3 regions of the Sinorhizobium sp. NG07B genome follow, and region 2 is predicted to be linked to each of the others. Evidence: predicted binding sites of a transcription regulator. Region 2 holds the regulator's gene; each other region holds the start of a gene.
The links. The regulator LexA, encoded in region 2, represses DNA repair genes until DNA is damaged. The targets are predictions, from matches to a motif close to TGTTCNNNNTGTGTTCNG.
Positions count from the first base shown of each region.

Region 1: the regulator LexA is predicted to act here: its motif matches at 3,169-3,186, upstream of CO664_RS05140 (ribonuclease).
Region 3: the regulator LexA is predicted to act here: its motif matches at 2,419-2,436, upstream of parE (DNA topoisomerase IV subunit B).

Region 1 is NZ_NWTD01000001.1:1,059,536-1,066,150, forward strand. It holds gene CO664_RS05125 (hypothetical protein) at 50-256, shown strand; gene CO664_RS05130 (thiamine pyrophosphate-binding protein) at 320-1,966, opposite strand; gene CO664_RS05135 (alpha/beta hydrolase) at 2,025-2,978, opposite strand; gene CO664_RS05140 (ribonuclease) at 3,211-3,984, shown strand; gene ettA (energy-dependent translational throttle protein EttA) at 4,104-5,753, shown strand; gene CO664_RS05150 (metalloregulator ArsR/SmtB family transcription factor) at 6,048-6,615, shown strand, end outside.
Region 2 is NZ_NWTD01000001.1:1,675,242-1,681,856, reverse strand. It holds gene CO664_RS08055 (hypothetical protein) at 446-658, opposite strand; gene CO664_RS08050 (hypothetical protein) at 655-885, opposite strand; gene CO664_RS08045 (hypothetical protein) at 1,085-1,444, shown strand; gene ligD (non-homologous end-joining DNA ligase) at 1,477-2,451, shown strand; gene lexA (transcriptional repressor LexA) at 2,890-3,600, opposite strand; gene CO664_RS30630 (hypothetical protein) at 3,835-4,002, opposite strand; tRNA gene CO664_RS08025 (tRNA-Ala) at 4,315-4,390, opposite strand; gene CO664_RS08020 (sugar phosphate isomerase/epimerase) at 4,478-5,248, opposite strand; gene CO664_RS08015 (hydroxyacid dehydrogenase) at 5,245-6,255, opposite strand; gene CO664_RS08010 (DUF2264 domain-containing protein) at 6,252-6,615, opposite strand, start outside.
Region 3 is NZ_NWTD01000001.1:1,970,136-1,976,750, reverse strand. It holds gene CO664_RS09650 (GNAT family N-acetyltransferase) at 1-93, shown strand, start outside; gene parE (DNA topoisomerase IV subunit B) at 239-2,302, opposite strand; gene CO664_RS09640 (alpha/beta fold hydrolase) at 2,501-3,421, shown strand; gene CO664_RS09635 (FAD-binding oxidoreductase) at 3,455-4,771, shown strand; gene CO664_RS09630 (YceI family protein) at 4,778-5,362, opposite strand; gene CO664_RS09625 (cytochrome b) at 5,359-5,985, opposite strand; gene tpiA (triose-phosphate isomerase) at 6,200-6,615, shown strand, end outside.

The DNA.
Region 1 (6,615 bases), 620 kb from region 2:
GTCGGGCGCGCGAGGGTCTCGGCGGACAGCTTTAAAGAGGCGACCGGCCATGGATCCGTTCAATAGTTTCAGAGACTATCCGATTCTTCCCGGCCACGTGGCGATCCTCGAAGGCGTTTGGCACCGCGCGCTGGAAGAGCGAAACCTGTCGATCGGCAGCGAGGAGGCCGACCAACTCGCCAGGAAGATTGCCAAGCTTTATCAGGCCGGCGTGAAAGAGCCGGACCAGCTCTGGGAGATGATTCGGACAGTTTGAAAGCGCAAGGACTTGCCGACGCCCGCTCCCGGCCGGGCTCTCATTCAGGCGTCGTCTTTTCCCTCAGCCCTTGCGTATTTCGCTCAGCGTCCGTGCCGGCGTGATCGCCTCCGGGTCGAGCTTGATCTCGATGATCGCCGGCTTGCGGCTGGCACGCGCTCTGAGAAATGCATCGGCAAACTCTTCCGTCCGCTCGACCGTCTCGCCATGGCCGCCATAGGCGCGGGCAAGCGCCGCAAAATCCGGATTTGTCAAATCCGTGGCGCTGACGCGGCCGGGATATTCCCGCTCCTGATGCATGCGGATGGTGCCGTAGATGCCGTTGTTGATGACCAGCACGATAATCGGCAGGGCGTAACGAACCGCCGTGGCGAATTCCTGCCCATGCATCAGGAAACAGCCGTCGCCGGCAAAGCAGATGACCTCACGGTTTGGGTGAAGGCGTTTCGCCGCGACCGCCGCCGGCAGGCCGTAGCCCATCGAGCCTGAGGCGGGCGCGGCTTGCGTGCCGTAGCGGCGGAAGCGGTGGAAGCGGTGCAGCCAGGTGGCGTAGTTGCCGGCGCCGTTGGTGAAGATTGCGTCCGGCGCCGTGTTCGCCTCGATCCAGTTCATGATCGGTCCCATCCGCACGTCGCCCGGCCCGGTCTCCGGCGGCGTCGACCATCTGAGATAAGTCTCGTGCATGGCGGCCGTGCGCGGCGCCCAGCCAGCCGTTCCAGTGGGCTCAATCCCCGCTAGCGCGGCTACAAAGTCGCGCGGGCTCGCGGCGATCGCCAGATCCGGCCTATAGACGCGGCCGAGTTCCGACGGATCCGGATGGACATGCACCAGTCTCTGCTTCGGATAGGGGACATCGAGGAGGGTATAAGAGGAGGAGGGCATTTCCGAGAAGCGACCGCCCAGAAGCAGGACGAGATCCGCTTCCTTGATTTCCTTTGCCAACGCCGGGTTGACGCCGATGCCGACGTCGCCGGCATAGCTGGGATGCAGGTGATCGAAGAGCATTTGGCGCCGGAAGGAGCAGCCCACCGGCAGATGCCAGCGTTCGGCGAATTGCTCAAAATCGGCAACGCTTTCCGCGGACCAGCGGGTGCCGCCGAGAATGGCAATTGGGCGCTGCGCTTCCGTGAGGAGATCGGCGAGCCGAGCGATCTGGCTCGGTCCCGGATGGCTTTCGACCGGCTGGTAAGGGCGGGAGGCCGGAGCTTCCGTTCGCTCCGTCAGCATGTCTTCCGGCAGTGTCAGAACCACCGGTCCGGGACGGCCGGAGGTCGCGACGGCAAAGGCGCGGGTGACGAATTCAGCAATCCGCGCCGGATCGTCGATCTCGCCCACCCATTTGGCGACCTCGGTGAGGGCGCGGCGATATTCGATCTCCTGGAAGGCCTCGCGTTCGCGGGCGTCACGCTGCACCTGGCCGATGAAGAGGATCATCGGGATCGAATCCTGGCGGGCGACGTGAAGCCCGGCGGAGGCATTGGTGGCGCCGGGGCCGCGCGTGACCATGCAGATGCCGGGCTCGCCGGTCAGCCGGCCCCAGGCATCCGCCATCATCGCCGCACCGCCTTCCTGGCGGCAGACGACGACGTCGATGTCGGTGTCGTGGAGCGCATCCAAAACGGCCAGGTAGCTTTCGCCCGGCACGCAGGAGATGCGCTCGACGCCGTTTGCGATGAGCGCCTCGACCACCAGTTGCCCGCCCGTCTTCATGTCGGCACCTCCCAATGCTATCGTCCGTTTCGATCAGATCGCCGGCTTGCGGGATCTGTCATGTTGTTTCGTCTATGCGGTTCCTCACCCCGACGGCTTTCAGGCACCAGCGGGCGAAATCTTCCGTCGCGGTTTCGCGGCCGATTTCGTTGAGCGTCTCGTGGCGCATTCCCTCATATATCGTGATCGTCACGTCGGCCATGCCGCGCGCCTTCATGCGTCGGCCGAGCCAGTCGACGACGTCGCCGTTCAAGGTTGAGGGGTCGGCGCTGCCGCCGACCAGGTGGACCGGCAGCGTCGCCGGCAAGCGGGCGAGCCGGTCGAACCGCGCACCGGCAAAGGCAAGTTCGAAGACGTCGATCCAGAGTGAGACGCTGGTCTCGAAGCCGCAGAGCGGATCGGCGATATACTTTGCAACTTCGTCCTCGTCGCGCGACAGCCAGTCGAATTCGGTCTTCCGAGCGGCAATGGCTTTGCTCCAGGCGCCGAAGGTGAGTTGCGAAAGCAGCGGGCTCGGGACGTCCGAACCCTTCAGCATTCGTTCGATCGCGAGGATCAGTTGGCCGCCGCGGCCGGCGGGACCGGGGCGAAAATTGGAGTTCCAGACGGCGAGCGCGTCATAAAGTTCCGGATCGGTCTCGGCAGCGTTCAGGGCGATCAGCCCACCCATCGAGTGGCCGAACAGCACGACCGGCAGCCCGGGATGGTTGGCGGCGGCCATCTGCCGCACGGCGCGCAGATCGGCAATCACCTTTTCGGAGCCACCGCGCTTAGAGAAGAGACCGAGCTGCGCATCGGCCGCGCGGCTCTCGCCGTGGCCACGATGATCGTGTGCGTAGACATGGAAGCCATGCTGGGCCATGGCTTCGGCAAAGCGGGCGTAGCGGCCGGAATGTTCGGCAAGCCCGTGGCTGACCAGCAATATGCCTCGCGGCGCATCGGAAGCCGTCCGATGGCGCCATGCGAGCGTCGCACCCGTCGGGCTTTGAAGTGTCCTTACCTGCCCGAACATGCCTCACTCCAATCAAATCCAATAGCCGCAGAGCAGCTATTGCGATGGAGGCTGATCCACCATCCGCCCAACACTCCACGCGATATCAAATCGATTTGGCGGTCAAAGGCAATCGCTGCTTGTTGCTTCTTGCGCATGAGATCAGAACCGATTCGAAGAGACATATTGGGGGTTGCAACCTTCCCGCTTTTGTTGTTAGTTTGTTCTCGTTTTGTATTTACTGGAGGCCGTTATGGCAGTGCGAGCTATCGTACAGGTGGTAAGAGTTGCAGCGCTTGCTCTTGGGTTGGGGATGTCGTCTCTGGCCGCCGCAGAGGAGTCGCCGGGTGAAGAGATGAAGACGGTACCGGATGGGGCAAGGACGGAATATGTGCTGGCGGTCAGTTGGCAGCCCGGCTTTTGCGAGACGCGGCCCACGCGCAAGGAATGCGTCGACCAGACCTCGGACCGGTTCGATGCGACGCATTTCTCGCTCCACGGCCTTTGGCCCTTGAAGAAGAGCTATTGCGGCGTGGAGACGGAACTGAAGGCGCAAGACCGCAAGGGGGAGTGGCTCGAGCTGCCGAAACTCGCCATGGCAGACGAAACCGCCGCGCGTCTCATCGTCGCCATGCCGGGGGTGAAATCCGGCCTCGACCGGCACCAATGGCTGCGAAGCGGCACCTGCCAGGCCGACAACGCCGACGACTATTTCACGCTCCAGCTTCGTCTTCTCGACGAGCTGAACGCATCGGCGGTGCGTGCCCTGTTTGCCGACAGGATCGGTTCGGAGATTGGCGAAAAGCAGATCAAGGCGGCCTTCGAACAGAGTTTCGGAGCAGGGGCCGGTGATCGGGTGCGCATGCGCTGCCAGACCGTCGAGGGCCGCAGCGTAATCACCGGTCTCACCATTGGGCTTTCCGGCGATCTCTCGGGCCAAGCGGGTCTCGCGGGCCTCATAAAGGCGGCCGGGCCGACCGAGTTCAAATGCGCCAAGGGGATCGCCGACGCCGCCGGGCGGGGCTGAACTGGAAGGCTTATCGCAGCAAGGGAACGGCGCGGGCAGGGCCCTTTGGCGATTGCCCCGCCACCATAATTCGCCTACATAGCGGGCAAATTTCCCCTTCCGATGCGGAGCATTCCTTTATGGCACGTCAGTTTATCTACCACATGGCCGGGCTCAACAAGGCCTATGGCAACAAGAAGGTCCTGGAGAATATCCATCTGTCGTTCTATCCGGACGCTAAGATCGGCATTCTCGGCCCCAACGGCGCCGGCAAGTCCACGGTTCTGCGGATCATGGCCGGGCTCGACCACGAATATACCGGCGAGGCCTGGGTCGCCGAAGGCGCGACCGTCGGCTACCTGCCGCAGGAGCCGCAGCTCGATGCGCAGAAGAACGTGCTCGAGAACGTCATGGAAGGCGTGGCCGCGAAGAAGGCGATCATCGACCGCTACAACGAGCTGATGATGAACTATTCCGACGAGACGGCGGAAGAGGGCGCCAAGCTTCAGGACATCATCGATAGCCAGAACCTCTGGGATCTCGACAGCCAAGTCGAAATGGCGATGGACGCGCTCCGCTGCCCGCCGGGCGACGCCGAGGTCACCAATCTGTCCGGCGGCGAGAAGCGCCGCGTGGCACTCTGCAAGCTGCTCTTGTCGCAGCCGGACCTGCTGCTTCTCGACGAACCGACCAACCATCTCGACGCCGAGACGATCGCCTGGCTCGAAAAGCACCTGCGCGAATATCCGGGCGCCGTGCTGATGATCACCCACGACCGCTACTTCCTCGACAACGTCACCGGCTGGATTCTCGAGCTCGATCGTGGCCGCGGCATTCCCTATGAAGGCAACTATTCCGCCTATCTGCAGGCAAAGGCCAAGCGTATGGCCCAGGAAGGGCGTGAAGAGGCGACCCGCCAGAAGGCCATCAGCCGCGAGCAGGAGTGGATCGCCTCGAGCCCGAAGGCCCGCCAGGCGAAGTCGAAGGCGCGTATCCGCGCCTATGACGAGTTGGTAAAGGCGGCGGCCGACAGGCGTCCGGGCGACGCCCAGATCATCATTCCGGTCGGCGAGCGGCTCGGCCAGGTGGTCATCGAAGCGGAGAACATCTCCAAGGGCTATGACGACCAGTTGCTGATCGAGGGCCTGAGCTTCAAGCTGCCGCCGGGCGGCATCGTCGGCGTCATCGGCCCGAACGGCGCCGGTAAGACGACGCTGTTCCGGATGATCACCGGCCAGGAGCAGCCCGAAGAGGGCGCGATCCGCATCGGCGACAGCGTGCAACTCGGCTATGTCGACCAGAGCCGCGACGCGCTCGACGGCAACAAGACGGTGTGGGAGGAAATCTCCGGCGGCAACGACGTCATCAGGCTCGGCAAGCACGAGGTCAATTCGCGGGCCTATTGCTCGTCCTTCAATTTCAAGGGCGGTGACCAGCAGCAGAAGGTCGGCACGCTTTCCGGCGGCCAGCGCAACCGCGTGCACCTCGCCAAGATGCTCAAGGCCGGCGGCAACGTCATCCTGCTCGACGAGCCGACCAACGACCTCGACACCGAGACGCTTGCCGCACTCGAGGATGCGCTCGAAAACTTCGCCGGCTGCGCGGTGATCATCAGCCACGACCGCATGTTCCTCGATCGGCTGGCGACCCATATCCTCGCCTTCGAGGGCGACAGCCATGTCGAATGGTTCGAAGGCAACTTCGAGGATTACGAGAAGGACAAGATCCGCCGGCTCGGTCCCGACTCGGTCAACCCGAAGCGGGTGACGTACAAACGCCTGACGCGGTAATCAACCACTCGGGGGCGCCGCACACGCCGTCGGATGTCCCGGTGTGCTTCGGCGCATTCGCCGCGCGGATGTGGCAACTTGTGCGACGGGACGGGAGCCGCGCTTGAGCAGCCCCGCCGCTCATGTCCGCGGCTGCCGCGTCCAGAACTCGTAACATCGCTGCGCGGGCGGATCGTAAGGTCTGCCCGCTTTCATGTCCGGGAAGCGTCATCTCCTTGCCTTTCCGCGCAAATCCCGCTTGCGCGCCGTCTTCAAATCACATAAACATATCTTTATGTGTTGATGAGGATCGCGATGACGAACCGTGGAACGCTTGGCTTGGATGCCTTGGTCGACGTCCTGAAGGCGGCGGGCGAGCCGACGCGCATGCGTCTTCTGGCGCTGCTTGCGGCCGGCGATCTGACCGTGACCGATCTTACCGAAATTCTCGGCCAGTCGCAGCCTCGCATTTCCCGGCACCTGAAACTGCTTGCGGAAGTGGCGCTGATCGATCGCTACCAGGAGGGCGCCTGGGCCTATTTCCGTCTGCGGCAGGAGGGCGGGCGGGTCGCGCTTGTCCGCGAGCTTCTCGCGGCGTCGGCACCGGACGATGCGATCCTTGCCAGAGATTCCATTCGGCTCGCGACCCTGAAGAAGGCGCGCGCCGAGAAGGCCCAGGCCTATTTCAGCCGCAACGCTGCCGAGTGGGACGAATTGAGGCGCCTGCATGTCAGCGAAGGCGACGTCGAGGCAGCCTTGAAGACGATGGTCGGCGACGAACCGGTCGACAGCCTGCTCGATCTCGGAACCGGCACGGGCCGCATCCTGCAGCTCTTCGAGGGGCTCTACCGGCGCGGTATCGGCGTCGACGCCAGCCGTGACA
Region 2 (6,615 bases):
CACCTATTTCAACCCCAGATGAGACATTCCTCTTAGCCAACGAGCTCTCAGATGAAAAGGCTGAATCTGCGCTGGGAAAGCTTTGAATCCGCGCGACGAGTCGCTGCTAAGCCCCGATCAACATTGTGATGTTGGATGCGGCCAAGCGTATCCGCGGCCCTGTGTCGCATCGGGCGTCTGCCGGTTATCGTTAGGACGTGGCAACTCGAAACCGCCCCGCCAGATGACGGCGGCCCGATCCGAGAGCGGCGTCGAGAGGCGCCGTGGCAACGGCGGTGGAGAGGAGGGCAGGAAGGAAACGAAAAGACGTCATTGTGGGGGCTCAGAGATGTGCGGCAGCACTGTTCGACGTGTAAGCCGCGATAAGCCGCTTCGCGGATGGCATCGTTGAAAATCCGCATCGCTTCGTGCAGGTTCTCCGCGGCTTCGCGCTGTTCTTCGGTCATTATCGTATGAGCCCCTTCATTCCGCGCGCTGACGTATCGTCCGCGACAACGCCGACGTCAACCCGGCCGGGCCGGTGCTCGAAGCAGAACCAGCGTGGCTCGCCCTTGCCGGCAGCGAAGCCGAAGCCGCCCCATTTCGTGCAGCCTGGATGTTCGCAATAGTGCACGTATAGCGTTGTATCGTGCTTGGCCGCGCCTTGCTCGTCGCTCACGTCGTCACCTCATCCTGGCGCTCTGGGCAGGGCGACCAGCCGCGAGTGAAGCCCAGACCCATCGCAATCTGAGCCAGTGCCAGTTGCTCTCGTAGATGCTTGCAGTCGGCGAGGAGCGTCCGGATTGTCGCTTCCGCGTCTCCGCCATGCCAGGCAAGTGCCGATGCGACCTCATCCATCCACGCATCGAATTCGTCGATGTCGGAAGTTTGCTTCTCAGCAGACATGACGTCTCCTTCTCCGCGCACGCAACGGAGTCTTTTACCCCACGGGTTTTCCGATTGGCGGCCGCAACGCCGATGAATGTTCTTATTATGTTCTGGTTTCAGCGAGAGTCAATGCGGTTTGCGTTTGCTCCCAAAACTACTCCATTTGGGCGGCTAGACGCCCACATCGATGGGCGGCATCCTCGCGTTGGAGGATGTAATGGGAAAAGTCTTCGAGTTTGACCCGAAACAGCGCAGCAAGCGTCCTGTGAAGGGTAACGTGCCCGAACGAGCCTGGCCGAACCATCGCGACAAATGGGCACGCAAACAGCAAGGCGGTTCAGTTACCGGCATTGTTGGCGTTGCGGCGATAGCGCTGTTCGCCGCTTCTGAGTTTATACCGCCCATCGTCGGCTGCGACATTAAAGGCAATATCAGCTACCAGACTGGCGAACGCATCTATCACATCCCGGGCCAGGAGTATTACAGCGAGACGCGTATTAGCCTGTTGAACGGCGAATGGTGGTTCTGCTCTGAGGAGGCCGCGCGCGAAGCTGGATGGAGGAAGGCCCATCGATGAGGCTTTTTCCCTGATCCGCGCGTTAATTGCTCATGGCCAGAGCATCCTCGAATAAGCCGCCAGAAGCGCCGCCGGACCCTCTGCCGGCGCGGGTAGAGCCTTGCGTCGCAACGCTCGTCGATCGGCCTCCATCAGGGCGGGACTGGGCCTTCGAGGTGAAGTGGGACGGCTACCGCCTGGCCGTCCATATCGAGACCGGTCGCGTGCGGATCATCACTCGCGGCGGCTACGATTGGACGAGCCGCTTCCCTTCAATCGCTGCCGAGGCGCGGCTTCTTGGGCTGATGACCGCAATCCTCGACGGCGAGGCGGTCGTGCTCGATGAGCACGGCCGCTCTGACTTCGGCATGCTGCAGCGTGCCCTCGGCAGGAAGCCCAGTCTGCACGATCCCCGCGAAATCCTCTTCTTCGCGTTCGATCTCCTCTATCTCGACGGTCGCGACCTGCGCCGGCTGCCACTCAGCGAACGCCGGCGGCTGCTGGAGCCGATCGTCGCCGGCCGTGCCGGTGTCATTCGGCTGTCGGAGGAAGTCGAGGCGAGTGGGGAAGAGTTCTTCCGGATCGCCTGCGAGCACGGCCTCGAGGGGATTGTCGCCAAGCGCCGTGACAAGCCATATCACTCCGGCCGTCGGCCCGACTGGCAGAAGATCAAGTGCGTGCGCAGCGACAGCTTCGTGATCGTCGGCTTCGAGCCGTCAACCGTCCCCGGCGCGATCGGTCGGCTGCTGCTGGCGGCAAGGAGGAGGGGTGAGCTTGTCTATGTCGGCGGCTGCGGAACCGGATGGACGTACGCGGAGTCAGCCAAGCTGCGCGAGCTGCTCGAGGCAATCCGGACGGATTCGCCGGCGGTGAACCTGAAGAGGAAGGGGGCCGTCTTCGTCGAGCCAGTGCTGGTCGCTGAGGCCGAGTATCGCGCCTGGACACAGGATGGCAAGCTCCGGCATCCGTCGTTCAAAGGCATAAGGGAGAGGGCCGACGATGCGACGGTGTTCGAGCTCACAAACTGACGTAAAAATCGGCCCGATGGCGTTTCTGAAAACTCTGAATTCCTCTGAAAAATCAATGTGCCAAAAACGACGGAAAACGAGGTATTTTCGGCCGCTTTTTCAGAAACGATATTGATTTTATTGAAAGTGGAGGGGATTTGCAGTCCTCTGCGTCACCACTCCGCCACGAGGCCTCTCGTGCTCGTAAAATCGAGCGATGGCGGGCGTTTAAAACGAATCCATGTGGAGCGCAAGAGGGAGACGTTCAAAAAAGACGCCCACAAACAGCTTTGAACAGGCCGGAATACGAGAGCGCTTCTTGCCGGTGGCATGGCGGACGCCGAGACCAATAAACGCCGGCCGCAGTAAGCGAGATCACGGAAGGCAAAGAGAACAGTTCTGTCGTCGCGACCGCGCGAAACGACCGCACACAGGATCGGCACAGGAACCCAAATCGGCCTAGTGATAGCGCCGGATCAGACCGACGAGTTTGCCCTGAATTTTCACGCGGTCGGGTCCGAAGATGCGCGTTTCGTAAGCCGGATTCGCCGCTTCCAGTGCGATCGATGCGCCCTTGCGGCGGAATCGCTTCAAGGTTGCCTCCTCGTCGTCGATCAGGGCGACGACGATGTCGCCCGGGCTGGCGGTGCTGGCGTTGCGGATGATCACCGTGTCGCCATCGAGAATGCCCGCCTCGATCATCGAATCGCCCTTGATTTCGAGGGCGTAGTGCTCGCCGCTGCCGATCATCTCGACCGGCACGGAAATCTCGTGCGTATTGTTCTGAATGGCCGAAATCGGCACGCCGGCGGCGATCCGGCCCATGACCGGCACTGTCATAGACGCGCTCTCGACCGGTGGCGTTGGCGCCGGCTTCGGTGCCGGGGGCTTGCCGAGGCTGCCCTCGATGACGCTCGGCGAGAAGCCGCGCCGCGGCTGGGCTGGGCTCGAATAGGCTTCCGGCAGCTTGATGACCTCGAGCGCTCGGGCCCGATTGGGTAGCCGGCGAATGAAACCGCGTTCTTCCAGCGCAGTGATCAGCCGGTGGATGCCCGATTTCGACGCAAGATCGAGCGCATCTTTCATCTCGTCGAAGGAGGGCGGGACCCCGGATTCCTTCATCCGTTCATGAATGAACAGAAGCAATTCCTGTTGCTTGCGGGTCAGCATGCGCGTCACTCCAGATTCGCGAAACAAATCAAGAACAGAAACTATCCGTTCCATATGTGTTCCGCAAGCACTTAATATTCCGTGAACTCATGCGTCGAGGCGCGTCCGCTATCAGGGCGGCACGGACGGTTTGCGGGTTTCGATGGTGGTGAAGACTTGCGTGCGGCAAGCGTCACACATAGGCGAGCGTTTGCTCACCTTTGACGACGCTGTGCATCGTCTTGACAAGCCGTCCTAGTAGGCGAGGCGCAGCCCGCCGGGGCTAAGAACGTCGAAGTCGGGTTCAGGGTAGGGGCCGTACCACTGGGTGTAGGTCGTGTTGCCCGTAGCGCCTGTCGTGGCGCATCCTGAAAGTGTGAGAAGAGCGATTAAGGCGGCGGCGATCAGAGATTTGAGAGGCATGGTAGTCCCCACTTGCGGGAGTTGCCGATATGCAATGATGCCAGGTGCTAAGTCTCTCTCAAATCAGGCTCTTTGGCAAGCGAGGGGCAAGGCGGGAAGACGGCACATCGGGTGGAAAACACCGCTCCCTCTGACTTCGGGTCGCTCGCTTCTTAACGGAATTCGCGTTCGCAATGGGTCTGCTGCGAATACAGTCTGAAGTGGTGGTCGTCCGAGGGTGACGAGCCACGTCGGATCGGCCCGCTACAGAGATGTCGCTGATGTCTTAGCGATGTTCTGTTACCTATGTCTCCGGGTCGGACAAAGGTCGTTTGGTGGAGTCGAAGGGAGTCGAACCCTCGACCTCCGCAGTGCGATTGCGGCGCTCTCCCAACTGAGCTACGACCCCAGCCGTTCACCTATATAGGCGGATTTGAGCGCCCGCGCCAGTCCCTCCCGGCGTCTCGCGTGGGGAGGATCGGGGCCGTCGTGGATGTCACTCGAGGAGAATTTGCTTGAGCGTCGCGGCGTCCTCGATGAAGGCGGCGGGATCGTCATTGGCGACGAATTCCAGCATTGCAAAGCGTCGCCCGGTCCAGCGCGATGCGGGGAGGGCCGTGAGGACGCTTCGCCAATAGTCGGATGCCGATGCCAGGGGAAAACGGTTGCGATTTCGATCCCAGGCGAAGACGTGGACATGAGATACATGCTGACCGATGCGGGCGACCTCTGCGAGCGCCTCGCCGAGCTCCAGCCCGGGCCGCGGCTGCCAATAGAGATAAACATTGTCGTGGGCGATCGCGTCGATCAGGCGGCTTGCCGAGTCGGTCGTGTCAGTCAGCGATTGCGGGTGATATTCCAGCGAGACGGTCACGCGGTGGCGCGCGGCTTCGGCGCCCATGTCGCGGATCGCCTTTGCGGCATCACGTCTTTCGCCTGCGCTGTAGTCCTTTGAATCGCGCCGGCGGGTGCCTGGCCAGATGCGGATATTCGAGGCACCGAGTGCAATCGCGCTCTCGAGCGCACGCCTGAATTCGATGAGGTCGTCAGTCGGTGGCGCGACATAGGATCCGTAGGATGTCGTCAGTTCGGCCCTTGCGCTGAGGAGCCCGACGATCCGGGCGTTGGACGTGTCGCCCGGAGCAATATGAGCGTCGCCTGCCCATTCGATCGCCGCAAGACCGGCGCTCCGGGCTAAGCCGACGATTTTTTCCGGAGGCAAGCTCCTGAAGGTGACGGTGCAGAGCCCCGGTTCGAAATCGCTCATGCCATGCGCTCCAGGTCGTGCTTGCGGACTTCGAACAGCAGCTGCCGGCCTTCCAGAAAGCGCTCGATTTCGTCGACGGCCATTTCGCCGAGTCGCGTCCTCTCAAGTCCGATGGCGCCGGCAATGTGCGGCGTTAGGAAGACGTTCGGCAAATCATAGAAAGGCGACGTTCCTTCCGGCACCTCGGGATCCGTCACGTCGATGACGGCATTGATTGCGCCCGTCTTCAGCCGGTCTATCAGTGCGGCCTCGTCCACGAGCGCACCCCGCGCCGTATTGATCAGTGTCGCACCGTTCTTCATCAGGGACAGCCGCCGCCCGTCGATCATGTGCTGGGTCTCGGGCAGAGAAGGCGCATGCAGCGAGACTATATCCGAATGCGCCATCAGCGTCTCGAGATCGGCTTTTTCGACACCGATAGCCGAAGCGCTTTCTTCCCCGACCAAGGGATCGTAGAGCAGCACCCGATAATCGAAGGGGCGAAGCAGGTCGATCACCCGCCTTCCGATCCGCGAGGCGCCAACGATGCCGATGGTGCGGCGGTAGTTTCCAATAGCCTGCCCCTGCAGCAGCTGGATGCGCTGACGCCCTCTGTCGGCGGCATAAAGGTCGCGGAAGCGAAAAACGTGCTTGCCCGAAAAAATGATTGCCGCCAGCGTGAACTCCGCGACCGGCACGGCGTTGGCTTCGGCCGCATGGCTGACGGTGATTCCTGCATCGAACACGGACAAATCGATCAGGTCCTTGACCGTTCCTGCCGCATGGACGATGAGCCGAAGACGAGGGGCCGATCGAAGGGCGTTCGCATCGAAGCTCGGGGCGCCCCAGCCGGTCACCAGGATCTCCGCTTCGGCGAGCAAGCGGCTTCCCCGGCCGTCGCCGAAAACGGTCATGGGTTGCCGATCGAGTATGCGAGCGAGACGGTCTATGCGTGCGAAAAGTTCCGGTGTGAGTACGTGTTCCGTCCTTTCGGGCTGCATCGCGAAGGCAATCGCCGGGGGGGTCATGACATGCGTCCCGGCGCTTGCATGGCGCTGACCCTTACGCCCTCTTCGGCGACGGTGCGCAGTTCGGCGATCTCGGGGACAGCGGGCGGACCTTCCCAATCGCCCGACACGGCCGAGATGTCGCGAACGGCCAGCACGGCGCAGCGGAGAATAGTCTCACCGGCGGGGATCGTGCCGCGCAATTGCGGCACCAGGGTCTTTGCGGCGATGAGATTGGTATTGGGCGCCGCCTTCTGTGCCAGACCTTGGCGCGTGACTGTCGAGCCGAGGTCGTGGATTCCGCTGAAGTCCTCTTTGCCGATGGCATAGGCCCAACCCGCCTGTGCGGAAAGTGTATCGGCTTCGAAGTCCCGTCTGGCA
Region 3 (6,615 bases), 290 kb from region 2:
TTCGGTTACGTCGAGCGGCCGCCCTTCGGCAGCTATCTGCCCGATCCGCTTAGCCTGTTCATGGAGAAAAGCGTGGGGCAGACGACGACTTGAGCGGGAGCGGCTGTTGCGCCTCATCCCGCTGCCGCGACCTCTCCCCGCTGGCGGGGAGAAGGGGCGATGCCGCGCAGTCTCCTCGCGCGGGGAGAGGGCTAGGGTGAGGGGCATCTATGCATTGCGCCAATGACCGGCAAGCGCCTCAAATATCCAGATTCTCCGCGAACACGGCGCGCTCCTGGATGAAGCGGAAGCGGGCGTCGGCCTTTGTGCCCATCAGGTTGTCGACGGCCTCGCGCGTGCCCTCGAAATCGACGTCGTCGATCTCGACCTTGAGCAGGGTCCGGTTGGCCGGATCCATGGTCGTTTCCTTGAGCTGCGCCGGCAGCATCTCGCCCAAACCCTTGAACCGGCCGATCTCGACCTTGCCGCGGCCGTTGAATTCGGTGCGCATCAGTTCTTCGCGATGCGCGTCGTCGCGGGCATAGAGCGTCTTCGAACCCTGGCTCAAGCGGTAGAGCGGCGGCACCGCGAGATAGAGGTGGCCGCTGCGGATAAGCTCCGGCATCTCCTGATAGAAGAAGGTGATCAGCAGCGAAGCGATGTGGGCGCCGTCGACGTCCGCGTCGGTCATGATGATGACGCGCTCGTAGCGGAGGTCCTCTTCGCGGTACTTCGACCGCGTGCCGCAGCCGAGCGCCTGGACGAGATCGGTGATCTGCTGGTTGGCGCCGAGCTTCTCGCGGCCGGCGCTGGCGACGTTGAGGATCTTGCCGCGCAAGGGCAGGATCGCCTGGTTGGCGCGATTGCGCGCCTGCTTGGCCGAGCCGCCGGCCGAGTCACCCTCGACGATGAAGAGCTCTGCGCCTTCCGCCGTGTTCTGCGCGCAGTCGGCGAGCTTGCCGGGAAGGCGCAGCTTGCGCACCGCGGTCTTGCGGTTGACTTCCTTTTCCTTGCGCCGGCGGACGCGTTCTTCGGCCCGCTCGATGACCCAGTCGAGAAGCTTTGCGGCTTCCGCCGGATTGTCGGCGAGGTAGTGGTCGAAGGGGTCGCGGAGCGCATTTTCGACGATGCGCTGGGCTTCGACGGTCGCCAGCTTGTCCTTCGTCTGCCCAACGAATTCCGGCTCCCGGATGAAGACCGAGAGCATCCCTGCTGCCGAGATCATCACGTCGTCGGTCGTGACGATCGCGGCCCGCTTGTTCTGGGTGAGTTCGGCGTAGTTCTTCAGGCCCTTGGTCAGCGCGATGCGCAGCCCCGCCTCGTGCGTGCCGCCTTCGGGCGTCGGGATCGTGTTGCAGTAGGAGTGGATTTGCTGGTCGCCGCCATACCAGGTAACCGCCCATTCGAGCGAGCCGTGGCCGCCCGCCTTTTCAGACTTGCCGGCAAAGATCTCGCGGGTGACGGTGAATTCCTTGCCGAGCGTCGCCGCGAGATAGTCCTTGAGACCGCCGGGGAAGTGGAACACTGCCCTGTCCGGGGTCTCCGAGCCTTCCGGCAACAGCGATGGGTCGCAGGACCAGCGGATCTCGACGCCGCCGAAGAGATAGGCCTTGGAGCGGGCCATGCGGAAGAGCCGCGCCGGCTCGAAGCGGGCATGCGGGCCGAAAATCTGCGGGTCCGGATGGAAGCGGACCTTGGTGCCCCGGCGATTGTGCACTTCGCCGAGCTCTTCGAGTCCGCCCTGCGGAATGCCGCGGGAGAAGCGCTGCCGGTAGAGTTTGCGGTTGCGCGCCACCTCGACCTCGAGCGAGTCCGACAGCGCATTGACCACCGAAACACCGACGCCATGCAGGCCGCCCGAAGTCTCGTAAGCCTTGCCGTCGAACTTGCCGCCGGCATGCAGCACCGTCATGACCACTTCGAGGGTCGACTTGTTGGGGAATTTCGGGTGGTTTTCGACCGGAATGCCGCGGCCGTTGTCGGTCACCGTCAGGAAGCCTTCTGCATCGAGGTTGACTTCGATGAAGTTGGCGTGGCCGGCGACCGCCTCGTCCATCGAGTTGTCGATCACCTCGGCGAAGAGGTGGTGCAGTGCCTTTTCGTCCGTTCCGCCGATATACATGCCCGGCCGCCGGCGTACCGGTTCCAGCCCCTCGAGGACCTCGATTGCCGAGGCATCGTAATCGCTGCCATCGCTGCTCTTCGGTGCGGGCCGCGCTACATCGTTGCCGGCGGCAGGCGCCGTCGGCTTGCGCGGCGCGCCGGCATCGGCCGGCTTCGGCTGCAAGGGCATGGCGGAAAAGAGGTCGCTGCTGTCGTCCATGGAGTGGTTAGATCGTTCCTGTCGTCTCTATCGGCAAGGCAATAGCAAGACCGCGTCGCCGTCGCCATCCCCTGGCGTCCGAATCACCGGAATTCTGCCAGAGTCTTGCTGAAAGCGCGAACAAAAGGCGAATTTGCGGATGTGAAGGCCCGACAATGCGGTGAATTGCGGCTTGAGTGTTGCGTCGCGAAGGTGCCGATGGCAAGGCATGAGCCGAACCAGGGAGCCCGTCGGGTGTCTATGTCCACAATTGTTTTCTCCGTCCGGTGCCTGATTGCCGCGCTGCTCCTTTCAAGCGTTGTCCTCGCCGCCGAGGCGAAACCGTTGCAGCCCTACAAGGATGCATTGTTCGGCTATCCCGGAATCCTGCGGGAGGAGGATGGCGGCGATTTCCGCGTTATCGACTACCAGGAGATCAGGGACATCAACGGTCGCGATCAGATTCCGGAGCGGCGCGTCAAGCGGGCCTATTTATCGCTCGGCGTCAAGAGTTCCCAGGCCAACGAGACGCTCGACCTCGACAGCCGTTCTCTCGACGTCACGCGCGTCGGCGGGAATCGTGGGGCAGCCTTCACGGTAATCTTCATTCACGGGCGCGGCGGCGACCGCCGCCTCGGCGCCAACGACTTCTCCTTCGGCGGCAATTTCAACCGGCTGAAAAATCTGGCGGTCAACAATGGCGGTACTTATTATGCGCCAAGCGTGCGCTCCTTCGATGCGGCAGGCGTGGCTGATATTGCGGCGCTGATCCACTTTGCCGCCGAGCGATCCGGCAACCGGCCGGTCGTCTTGGCCTGCGCTTCCATGGGCAGTTTCATCTGCTGGGGCATATCGCGCGATCAGCAGGCGACCGCGGTATTGAGCGGCATGATGGTGATGGGCGGGGTCGCGGACCCAGCGTTTCAGGAGAGTGCCGCCTACAAGGCAAGGCTGCCGATGTTCTTCAGCCATGGCAGCAATGACAGCGTCTATGCCGCCGAGGCGCAGGTTGCGCTATATCGCTCGCTGAAGAGCAAGGACTATCCCGCTCGCTTCGTGCTGTTTGAGACCGGTTCGCATGGGACACCGGTGCGCATGACCGACTGGCGGGATGCGCTGAACTGGATTCTTGAGCGTTAGCCGAATGCTCGCGGTCGTTAATGGAAATTCCGCATGAACAAGGTTGAAAGCTGGCGTTGGCTGCAGGAGCATCCCCAAGGCGCCATCTCGCCGGACGACTACGAGGATCGGCTCGGTACGGGCGCGCCCCTGGCCTATCTGCCCTTCGGCAACGGCCTGAGCTATGGCGATGTCTGCCGTAATGATCGAGGAACGTTGATCGACGGCGCCAGGCACGGCCGCATCCTCGCCTTCGATCCGGGGACCGGGGTGATGACCTGCGAGGCCGGCGCCACGCTGCGCGACATTCTCGTCAAGGTCATACCGCATCGCTTCTTCCTGCCGGTGACACCGGGGTCGGGTCTCGTCACGGTCGGCGGCGCCATCGCCAATGACGTTCATGGCAAAAACCATCATGCCCGCGGCGCCTTCGGCAATCATGTCCGGCGCCTGACGCTGCTGCGCTCGGACGGCGAACGTCTGGTCTGTTCCGCCGAGGAGAACGCCGAGCTCTTTGCCGCCACGATCGGCGGCATGGGCCTGACGGGACTGATCCTCGATGCCGAACTGCGGCTGATGAAAGTGCCTTCGCCGCATATCCAACAGCACACCATTCGCTTCGAATGTCTCGAGGACTATTTCGCACTGGTGGACCGTGTCGGCGAAGAGCATGAATATTCCGTCGCCTGGATCGATCAAATGGCCGGCGGCCGGCGGACGGGCAGGGGCGTGCTCTGGGCTGCCGATCACGCCGACGCATCCTGCGAATATCCGGACATCCCCAAGGGACCAAAGCCTTCGCTGCCCCTGTCCCCGCCGTTCAATCCGCTAAATTCCCTGACGGTGAAGGCCCTTAACGAATATCGCTTTCGCAGCGAAGCGCCCGGTGAAATGGTCTCGACGGTAAAATGGACGTCCTATTTCCATCCGCTTGACCGGCTCGGTGCGTGGCACCGGCTCTACGGGCCGCTGGGTCCTTGTCGGCACCAAAGCGTCTATCCGGCCGAGAATGCCGAGGAGACGACGCTTCGCCTCTTGAAGACCGCGCGCGAACACGGCCACGCCTCCTTCCTGACTGCGGTGCACCGTTTCGGGGACGCCGAAGGGCGAGGCTTGCTTTCCTTTCCTCGGCCGGGTTTCGCACTGACCTTGGACTTCGCCTATCAAGGCGAAGTGACCGTAAAACTGTTCGACGCTTTGGACCGCATTGCCGTCGAAGTCGGCGGGGCGGTGAATCCGAGCGCGGATTTCCGCATGAGCCCCGCGGTTTTCGAGGCCTCCTTCCCGTCCTGGCAAAAACTCGAAGCGCTGCGAGATCCGGCTATCGTTTCGGATTTCTGGAGGCGCACGGCGCTTGCTTTCAAGGGCTGACGACGGTCAACGCCTCACTCCCTTAATGTTCATGTCGAACTCGACCACGTTGGAATAAATGGGGGTGCCGACGTCCATGCCGTAGGGTGAGCGGCGGATGCTGCCGCGGATGGTGAAGGAAATCGAGCGCTTGTCCCAGTCGATCAGGGTGACGGCGAAGCGTTCCTTGCGCGTCTTGCCACGCGCCGTCAGTGCACCCTCTACCGTCGCGCTACCGGGGCCGGTCTGGGTGACGTTTGTGGAGCGGAAGGTCACGGTCTGAAAATTGGCCGTGTCGAAGACCGCGCTCGACCGCAGGAAATTCTCGATGCGGCGCTCCCTGGCCCTGACGCTCTCCGGAAAGAGCGTGAACTCGACCGACGAACGCGAGACGTTGCTGCCATCTATCCGAAACTTGCCGGAGAACTTTGCGAAGTTGCCGGCGATTCCGCCGCCGCCCGTCTGCCCGATGCTGAAATGGATGCGCGAGGAGTTGGAGATGCTGTAGCTTCCGGCCGCATCCGCGAGCGACGGCGCCTGTGCGTTGGCCGGTAGAGCAGCAGCGATCAACGCGAAGGCTGCAGTCAGGGCGAGATGGCGATGAGCGCTCATGGATCATTCCTCCCGGCAAGGGGCCTGTTGGTTTCTCCACCCGGGACTGGCCCCGCATCGCTCCTGCTGGAGGCGGAGCGCAGCATGCGGATCAACACCTCGTCGCCTCGGACGAACTGATGATAGAGCGCCGCCACAGCGTGGATGGCCACCAAAACGAGCATGACATAGGCGAGCAATGCGTGAGTGCGGGCCCAGAACGCCTCGGCGCTTTCCGATTGCGGCAGCGGTAGATGCGGTATGATGATGATGTTGAAGTAGAAGCTCGGCATGTTCAGTGTCGAGGCGGAGGCGACGGCCCAGCCGGCCAGCGGCACGATGACCCCAAGGAGGATCAGTATCCCGTGCGTTTGGCGCGCCGCGGCATATTCAAACGGATGGAGGCCCGGAACGGGCTGCGGGGTCCGCTCTGCCAGCCACCAGAGGGCTCTCAAGAGCGCGAGCCCCAAGGCAGTGAAGCCGAGCGACTTGTGCCATTGGTAAAGCGAGAACTGCAGCGCCGGATCGAGCTCGATTCGCCGCATGGCGAAGCCGACCAGCATCAGGCCGAGGATGAGCAGCACGATCGTCCAGTGCAGCACGATCGTTACCGTTCCGAAGCCGTTCTCGCGGTTGCGCAGCATTGGGTGACTTGACCAGCTGTCTGCCGTTGACGTGAGACGCCCCAAGGCTTCGTTTTATTCGAAATGCTCCAGTCCAAAGTTCGCTCCGGGATCGTTCATACGCGCAGCACCTATTGGCCGGATGGCGCCGGAATCTGCGGCGAGGTGCTTTCATTTGCCTAACCGATTTGCTAGGCCGCTTGCCCGAGAGGCTTTGATCCCGGAGGAAGAACTGATGACGCCTGACATTCGCCCGCTCGTTGCCGGCAACTGGAAGATGAATGGTACGCGTGCATCGCTGGACCAGATCAAGGCTATGGCCGAGGGCGTCAAGGGCGAGCTTTCCGCCAGGGTCGAGACGTTGATCTGCCCGCCGGCGACGCTGCTTTACGTTGCGACTGCGCTTTGCGACGACAGCCCGCTGATGATCGGCGCGCAGAACTGCCACCAGAAGCAATCGGGCGCCCACACCGGCGATGTTTCTGCCGAGATGATCGCCGACTGCTTCGGCACCCATGTGATCGTCGGTCATTCCGAACGCCGCACCGATCACGCCGAAACCGACGCACTGGTAAGGGCGAAGACCGAAGCCGCGCATGCGGCGGGCCTCGTCGCCATCGTCTGCATTGGCGAGACGGGAGAGGAACGCAA